One region of the Dysgonomonas termitidis genome, then DNA from elsewhere that is predicted to be linked to it. Evidence: riboswitches for the same ligand, from Rfam matches in the RefSeq annotation. Region 1 holds a riboswitch; the other holds the start of a gene.

What was found. Region 1 has a riboswitch for cobalamin ahead of ACYQ3L_RS13125 (cysteine-rich CWC family protein). Riboswitches for the same ligand answer to the same signal wherever they lie in the genome.
Region 2: it holds a riboswitch for cobalamin, as region 1 does, so the genes downstream of both, ACYQ3L_RS04665 (anaerobic ribonucleoside triphosphate reductase) here and ACYQ3L_RS13125 (cysteine-rich CWC family protein) in region 1, are expected to answer to the same signal.

What each region holds. Positions count from the first base shown of each region.
Region 1 covers NZ_BAAHYD010000002.1:2,150,338-2,154,574, forward strand. The annotation lists gene ACYQ3L_RS13105 (hypothetical protein) at 326-853, shown strand; gene ACYQ3L_RS13110 (ribonuclease H family protein) at 850-1,245, shown strand; gene ACYQ3L_RS13115 (hypothetical protein) at 1,321-1,524, shown strand; gene ACYQ3L_RS13120 (HU family DNA-binding protein) at 1,600-1,866, shown strand; cobalamin riboswitch at 1,953-2,145, shown strand; gene ACYQ3L_RS13125 (cysteine-rich CWC family protein) at 2,593-2,814, shown strand; gene ACYQ3L_RS13130 (phosphoenolpyruvate carboxykinase (ATP)) at 3,075-4,237, shown strand, end outside.
Region 2 covers NZ_BAAHYD010000002.1:55,115-59,351, forward strand. The annotation lists gene nrdG (anaerobic ribonucleoside-triphosphate reductase activating protein) at 1-315, opposite strand, end outside; gene ACYQ3L_RS04665 (anaerobic ribonucleoside triphosphate reductase) at 308-2,515, opposite strand; cobalamin riboswitch at 2,690-2,937, opposite strand; cobalamin riboswitch at 3,176-3,427, shown strand; gene ACYQ3L_RS04670 (threonine/serine exporter family protein) at 3,604-4,237, shown strand, end outside.

The DNA of each region.
Region 1 (4,237 bases):
CGGTAATAATCCGCATTCAGCCCTTTTATATAGCCAGTTCTTTTCCAACGAAATCAGCGAACGGACAAGTATATTTTAACCATGCTTATATTTTTCCGGAAAAATATATCTATATTAGTACACTATGATGTACATCTAAAAAATAAAGTTATGAGGGTGATCATTCCGGCGGAATTACGCAACAATATGAAAAAATACCTTGATCTGGCATCCAGGGAACAAATAGTTTAAATAAGGTATTTTTGTTTTGATATTTTTGATAAAATGATTGGATTATAGATTATTAACTGATTGCAATAGATTTCATATGAGGTAATTAAGAAGTATGGCAATTGAAACCTCGCAAATCAAATTTGCGGAATCGGAAAAGACGGGGGAACTTATCGGATTTGTATCCCGGCATTCCAAAACAAAGAAACTGAAGGGAGTCCGGGAGAACTCGACATTTGGAAAAAAGATCTGTGTATTATCAGGGGATTTAAAAGGAACAATCATACCCAATATCTTATACGATGTGGAACTTAAAGCGATGCACCGGGGCAATGGATACGTTGTCGTATCGGCCCGGCCCAGGCAATTTAAAGCCCGGATAGAAAAAGTGACCGTACCGAAAGCCATCTACAGGCTGAAAGTCACATTCGGCAACAAGACGGTCTACTTTGACCCGAAGCATGGCAAATCGGATTCAAGCCGTACCCTGGAGGGAGTTCTCGATATATTAGCTTCCCGCGTTGACATAGAGGAGCCGGATTCAGTGCTTGCTGAATTTAAGGAGGAGGGGATAGCGCTTATTAAACAGATGGAAGCCGATGGATTTTTAGTACCGAAGTCGAATAAAAACCAACGGAAATGAAACGTCCATCGAATGGAATAGCTACAGACGCGGCCCATTCCACAAAAAACAAACTGACCCGTTACCGGGGAATCGACCTTAGTACCGGCAGGCAAATCTTCCTGGAGGATTTAGGTAACCAAACGGTGAATATAGGCGAGTTCCTGGGTGTGGTTGCGGCTGTAAAATATATCATCGAAAATGATTTCCATCCCAGGGTTATTTACACAGACAGCATTACGGCTATAACCTGGTTTAACAACAAAAGAACGGCATCAGGGAAGAGAAATACGGAACTGGAGAAAGCCGGGGTCTTTTTGAAAGTGTTTTCTGCAGAAGTAGATAAGATTGATGTATTGCACTGGAAAAATGATTTATGGGGGGAAACTCCGGCGGATTTCGGATGCAAATGATAAGATGTGAATATTGTTAGACCGGTGCTTTCCTGTCTTTCCTGACAGGAAAGCACGCTTATTTTAATGATTACTATGGCAAAGAAAAAATCGGAAATAGATAAACTGGTAAGCTTACCGGAGAAAGAATACCTGGAGCTGCTGGAAGCCCAAATGACTCTCAACGCGTTGAAAATAGCGGGAGTGGAAGAGCTTCCCCTGTATAAGGGTATCAAAAGCATTATAGAAGACGGACGGGTGGAAATACATAATAAGCCCATACAAAAAAGATACAGGTGAAATTAATCTTTATCTTTGTAAGCATCCCGGAACAGAGAAGAAAAAGGGGCCGTATACAAAAACAAATAAAACCGAATGAATAAGAAGCAACTGACAACCCTGGCCGCCAGGAAAGCCGGGGTATCCCAAAAATATATAGCCGACAGCTTAAACCCGGTATTGGAAACTATTATAGAAGTATTGTCCGGAGGGAACAATATCACCATACAAGGTTTCGGGTCATTTCAGGTAAAGACAATGAAGGAACGCAAGTCAAGAAATCCGAAGACAGGAGAGTTGATTGTCCTTCCGGAAAGGAAGGTTGTTAAGTTTAAGCTGGCAAACGGAAACCAGGTAAAATGACCCGCTTTCTATCCTACCTGTACCTGATGCGAATTATTCTTCTAAATTAATTCATATTAATTAGGATTAGTTTTGAAATTTATCCTACCTTTGTCAACTGTTTTGGTGCCACTTTCTGCATTCGTAGATAGTGGTGAAGAGGGAATCAGGTGCAAATCCTGAACAGACCCGCTGCTGTGAGTTCTTAATAGTTTTACACATTCTTATGCCACTGGATAAATCCGGGAAGGCGTGTAAAATGGAACGAGTCAGAAAACCTGCCAGAGCAAATTTTGTCAGGTCTTTTTTGTGTCCTACTTTTTATATTTGGACCTTACTCTTGTAAAGTCTATGTATCCAGAATACAAAAAAGAATTGTCAAAAGGAGTTTTATGAAGATAAAACTGTATATGGTTATTATTGTAAGTCCATAGTATTAAACCATGTCCAAGTATGGTCTCATGTATGAAATAGTACTATACGATACAAATAATTGCTTATATTCAGATAGTTATATCTTTAACTTCTATTGTCAGAAGACCTGCCAAAGTATATATTTTCATCTTTCGCGGAAAAAGATTGAAAAAACGGGAGAATTATCTCTGTATTTAAGCTTTTGTATTTCGAGAACGGGTTGTGTTTTATAGTAACCTTGTGCCCATCGTATCGGTTGGTAGCATAAGTTTATATTATAGGCACTTCTGTCTTGGTTATCATTATATTATAAATCATCTAAAAATAAAAACAATGAAAAAGATATGTAAGAGATGTTCTGCGTCATTCAGTTGCAGGGAGGACAGGATAGAATTATGCAGTTGTCGTAAGGTAAGTCTTGTTATAGGAGTCCGTGATTATATAAAAGATAATTACCGGGACTGCTTGTGTCCCAAGTGTTTACAGGAAGCAAATACTTCCTTCTATGCATTTGATGTAAATCCTAAGTTCCTGAATAAGAACAAAAATGAATGATTTATAAAGAACTATATTACAGGAAAATAGCAAAATCTTGTTTTAAATTTACAATTTATTATAAATTTAGTCATTAATTCGTTTAATTGTATAGGTAAGTTTCCTTAAATTTGAAACTGGAAAGCATTTCAATACTGATTATATTCAGGTTGGAGTAATCGGTTTATGATCTTCTGTTCGTTTTAGCCATATAGCAGAAGATTATAAACTGAAAATTGTGCGGATAATCAAAAAATTATAAATAATAAACAATATCAGACATGCTACAAGAATTTACTCTAGGCGAAGGTAAAGCAATAATCAACTTCACTCTGAAATTTTGCGACACGCGGCAGAAAATACTTAACAGTTATGGATTCCATAGAGTTATAGAAGTCTTTATTCAGAAACTGAAGAAAGATGAAATAATTATCTATGAATATTATATCAAAGAATTCAAGACTGATGAGGAATTTGAAAAAACGCTGATAGAGGCATTTAAATTGCTTACTGTCTGCAATCCTGATGAAGTACAGAATGTGCATGGAAAATATGCTATCTTCTTCAATGATAAAGACTTGTTTATAGAACTGATAGAATTGCTTTATAGCTTCTGGCGCAGGCTTGAGCGATATACTATCGTCCACAACAGTTCGATAGGCAGTGGTTTGCAGAGCGTTCGTTTTATGCAGGCCAACGAATTGTTCAATGAGCTTATCCTTTCGATATACCGCCGTATCGAAGAAACTGTTATCGGTTACCAATATCGTGTTTACCGTCAATTAACAGCAGGCGCGAATGCAGCTCTTACGCTTAGCGATATCAGCTGGAATTGTCCTGTGGAATACAATGGACTGGCTCCTATACCGTTCATTACGGCAGTAATGTTTAATCCTCCGTTTATCTCTTACACCAAACGAAATACGCGTGACGGTATTTTCCAGGAACATAATATAAATCCTATTGAGAATATCGTTCTCAACGAGGACGACTGGTTCCTGTTCCCTGCTAAAGTTGGGAATATGCTGACATTTGTCTATTTCCATAAAGATTTTATGGTTCATGGTTTTGCTTTGGCAAACCTCTTCGAACTGGCAAAAGAAAGCGAATATATCGGTAAAAAACCGGATATTATCTATGTCTTTGGCTATCCGGACGGACATGAAGAAAAACGTACATTCTATTACAAAGATAAAAAGAACGATATCCTTATCGGTTATGCGAACCATTGCGACGATATAGACTATTTCGGGTATATGAAAAAAATGTTGCTCACACTGCATAATGTGAAGCAAATGGAAAAGCACCGCTTGCCGATACATGGGGCGATGGTAAACATTGCACTGAAAAACGGAAAAGAGTCGAATATCATTATTATGGGAGACAGTGGGGCCGGAAAGTCTGAAAGCCTTGAAGCTTTCCGTACGCTGAACGAAAAATATAT
Region 2 (4,237 bases), 2.1 Mb from region 1:
ATAAATATAGCCCGTGTAGCACCAGATGTTTTTATCTGTTTCGGATTTGATCCTTCGGGCTAGTTCTGTAAACCCTTCTACCTGCATAAAGGGATCGCCTCCCGTAAAAGTTACATTGGAAAACTCGGATTCCTTGAGTTTCTCCAATAAGCTATCAATGGAGTATGCTTTACCATTCCCGATATCCCACGAATGGGGATTGTGGCACCCTTTGCAAAGGTGTGCACACCCGGCGGCATAGATGGCAGTCCGGAATCCGGGGCCATCTACAGTGGTGTCGTGTACGATATCCAGTATCGATATATTGCTATTCATGGACAATACGGTCATTAAGTTCAGCAAGTTTTGCGCTATTCCATCTATCGGTAGTGCCTACCAGATAGCCTGTTATACGTTGCAGGCGGTCTATCTGCATGCTTCCGCAACGGGGGCACTCATTTATTTGTGTAGCGGCATTTTCGTATCCGCATTTCAGGCAACGGTTCCGGTTATGGTTCACCGAGGCGTAGCCGATATTATATTTATCCATCATATCTACAACAGTCATAATAGCTTCTGGATTATGAGTCGCGTCGCCATCCATCTCGACATAAAATATATGTCCTCCACGCGTAAGATCGTGATAGGGAGCCTCTATTTTAGCTTTCCGATGTGCGCTGCATGAATAATATACAGGTACATGATTTGAGTTTGTATAATACTCCCGGTCTGTAATTCCTTCAATAAGTCCGAAATCTTTTTTGTCGCGTCGTGTAAACCGCCCGGCAAGTCCTTCGGCGGGAGTGGCCAGTACGCTATAGTTGTGCTGATATTTATCAGAAAATTCATTTACCCGGTCTCTCATATATGTTATTATTTCCAGACCTAGTTTCTGGGCGGTTTCGTCTTCTCCGTGGTGCTTGCCGGTAAGGGCAACCAAGGCTTCGGCCAGCCCGATGAACCCTATGCCAAGTGTGCCCTGATTGATAACTTTCTCTATTGTATCCTCACCTGCCAGCTGCTCGCAACCTTCCCATAGCACCGACATTAATAACGGGAATTGTTTGGGAGCGGCTGTCTTTTGGAACTCGAAGCGGCGATGCAATTGGAGGGCGGCCAGCCCGAGCATCTGATCCAGTTTCCTGTAAAAGCAGTCGATCCGTTCCTTCTCGTTTTCTATGTTTCTGCATTCCAGAGCAATGCGTACCAGATTGAGTGTAGAGAAAGAAAGATTGCCTCTGCCTACCGATGTTTTCTTTCCAAAACGGTTTTCAAATACGCGGGTACGGCAGCCCATTGTCGCCACTTCATATTCAAAACGGCGGGGATCGTTCTCATTCCATTCTTCATGTTGGTTGAATGTCGCGTCCAGATTCAGAAAGTTAGGGAAGAAACGATGTGCGCTCACCTTGCATGCCAGTTGGTATAAATCGTAATTCCGGTCTGTTGGTAAATAGCTTACTCCCCGCTTCTTTTTCCATATCTGTATCGGGAAAATGGCTGTTACTCCGTTGCCCACGCCTTCATCTGTGCTGATTAACAGTTCCCGCATGATGCATCTTCCTTCGGCAGAAGTATCCGTTCCATAATTAATAGAACTGAATACCACCTGATTGCCTCCCCGGGAGTGTATGGTGTTCATGTTATGGATGAAGGCTTCCATCGACTGGTGTACACGGCTCACTGTACGGTTTATGGCATGTTGGATAATTCTTTCGTCACCATGTAATCCGGTCAGGTCTTTTGATAAGTAATCCTCTATTGGTGTTTCGTAAAGGTGTTTGTAGTCCAGTCCGTTTATCTGTTCCAGCACTTTTATTTCTTCAATAAAACTACGCCTGACAAAAGGTGCCAGATAAAAATCAAAAGCAGGGATGGACTGGCCACCATGCATTTCATTCTGGGCTGTTTCCATGGATATGCAGCCAATCATGCTCGCTGTTTCTATACGTTTGGCAGGACGCGATTCTCCATGTCCGGCATTGAATCCATGCTGAAGTATCTTATCTAATGGGTGCTGTACACAAGTGAGGCTTTTGGTCGGATAATAGTCCTTGTCGTGAATATGTAAATAGTTTTGGCGGACGGCTTCTTTTACTTCCGGCAGCAGCAGATAGTCGTCAACAAAAGGCTTCGTAGTTTCACTCGCGAATTTCATCATCATTCCTGCCGGAGTATCAGCGTTCATGTTGGCATTTTCGCGTGTGATATCGTTCGATTTGGTCTCTATGATTTCGAGGAACATGTCCCGTGTTTTGGCCTTTCGGGCAATGCTGCGCTGGTCGCGGTAAGCGATATATTTTTTAGCTGCTTCTTTCCGTGGGCTTTTCATCAGTTCCACTTCTACCATATCCTGGATTTGCTCTACGGTCATTTGCTCGTTACCCTGGCAAGAGATAAAATCCGTGATGCGTCTTATCAGGGAAGAGTCTTCTCCTTGTTCGGTGTGTAACATGGCTTTGCGGATAGCTGCCATTATCTTTTCTTCATTGAAGCCGACTATGCGTCCGTCTCTTTTTATGACTGTCTGAATCATGGTTGTATTATGTTATGAGTAAAAGAAAGTATTCGACCCGCTTTCGCGTCGTCAATTGTTGATTAATGATACATTGCTTCAATGTAACTGACGGGGATAGAGACCAAAATAGGCGAAGAGAGATTAAAGATGTAAAGTCACCGCATATTCTATTCTATCGCTTTTCTCCCGAAAGCTACGAATGTATACACGGCAGGTCTTCTGACTTATTTCCCGGTTAGGAGCCTTCCCAATGTTCAGTTAACAGTGAGCAGTAAGCAGTTAACAAAATGATAACTGAAACTGATGACCGGTAACTGTCGATCAGTGGCGTGAGGGCCTAACCTTTTCTTGAAATTTACAGCTACGGGGATAGTTCAGGACTTGCACCTGATTCCCTTTTCATCTGATTTTATTTCAGAACCGTATATGGTAACAAAGGTAGATTATTTTTTTATATGGTTTTCAAAAATGAGATTTATTTATTGAAAAATAATGCCAAAGTTTCCCGAAATAAATTCTAAGTTATACAATATTAGATAAATAAAACTTTTATATTGTTGAAAAGTTTCCTAAATTGGATAATTTACGATATTAATTTATCTTTATTCCGGATGATTTGCCGATAACTACAGAAAAAAATATTTTCTCAAAATGTTATTATTTCGATTTTTTATTCCAACTTTGTATCTGATTATTGGTGTTACAAGTCCGCATCTTCGGATAAGTAATGAAAAAGGGAATCAGGTGCAAGTCCTGAACAGACCCGCTGCTGTAACCTCTTTTCAGTGAACAGTTAACAGTCATCAGTTAACATTCATTGATGTTGTTCCGAGCGATACCCAATGCCACTGGTCGACAGATAACTGTCTATCGGGAAGGCTGCACGGAGCAAGAGTGAGTCAGAAGACCTGCCAGTAATAGTATGATTTTGTCTTTCGAGGATTAGAGGCAAGTTGGAGAAGTAAAAATTCATGTTCGGATAAAGCTGGTTTTGTGCAACAGTCAAAGTTGCATTGTGTTGGTTATATATGATAACTAAGATCCCTGCAAGAGCCGCCGACAGAATCACTTATTCTCCCGGAGATTAATTTTATAAAGCAAACAAAATGGAAAATGTTTTGCCGGAGGACAAAGGTATGTCCGCTACAAAATTTGCCGATCTGATTTTGGAGGTCAGTACGATTCTGTTAGAGTCAGGCGCTCACTGTGAACGTATAAACCGGAATGTGCAACGTATTGCCGATACGACTTGTTTTAAGGTGGAGATGCTTCTCTCCTTTACTGCTGTATCGGTAACGGTTACAGATCGTGAAAATCCCGAAAATACAGTAACCGGAAACAAGCGGGTGAGGCATCATGGTGCGCATTTCGGCGTATTGACAAATACCAGTTTGTTAACATGGAAGCTGTTTGAGAATAAAATTTCGTTGGGTGAGCTGGAAAATTGCCTGAATGAGATAAAAGCCGCACCTAAACATCCTGTTTGGCTGATACGCGTTTTTATCGGGGTAGCATGTGGTTGTTTATGTTTGCTTGCCGGAGGCGACTGGATGGACGGAGCTTTTGCCTTTATAGCGTCACTCATGGGGCTTACAGTGCGTCAGGAAATGGTAAAAAAGGGTTTCAATCTGATGGTTGCCGTTGTATGTTCTGCTTTTGCGACTACAACGATCTCCGGCATGAATGTATTGTTCGGTTGTGGCTTATCGCCCGATATATCGGTAGCAACCGCTGTCCTGT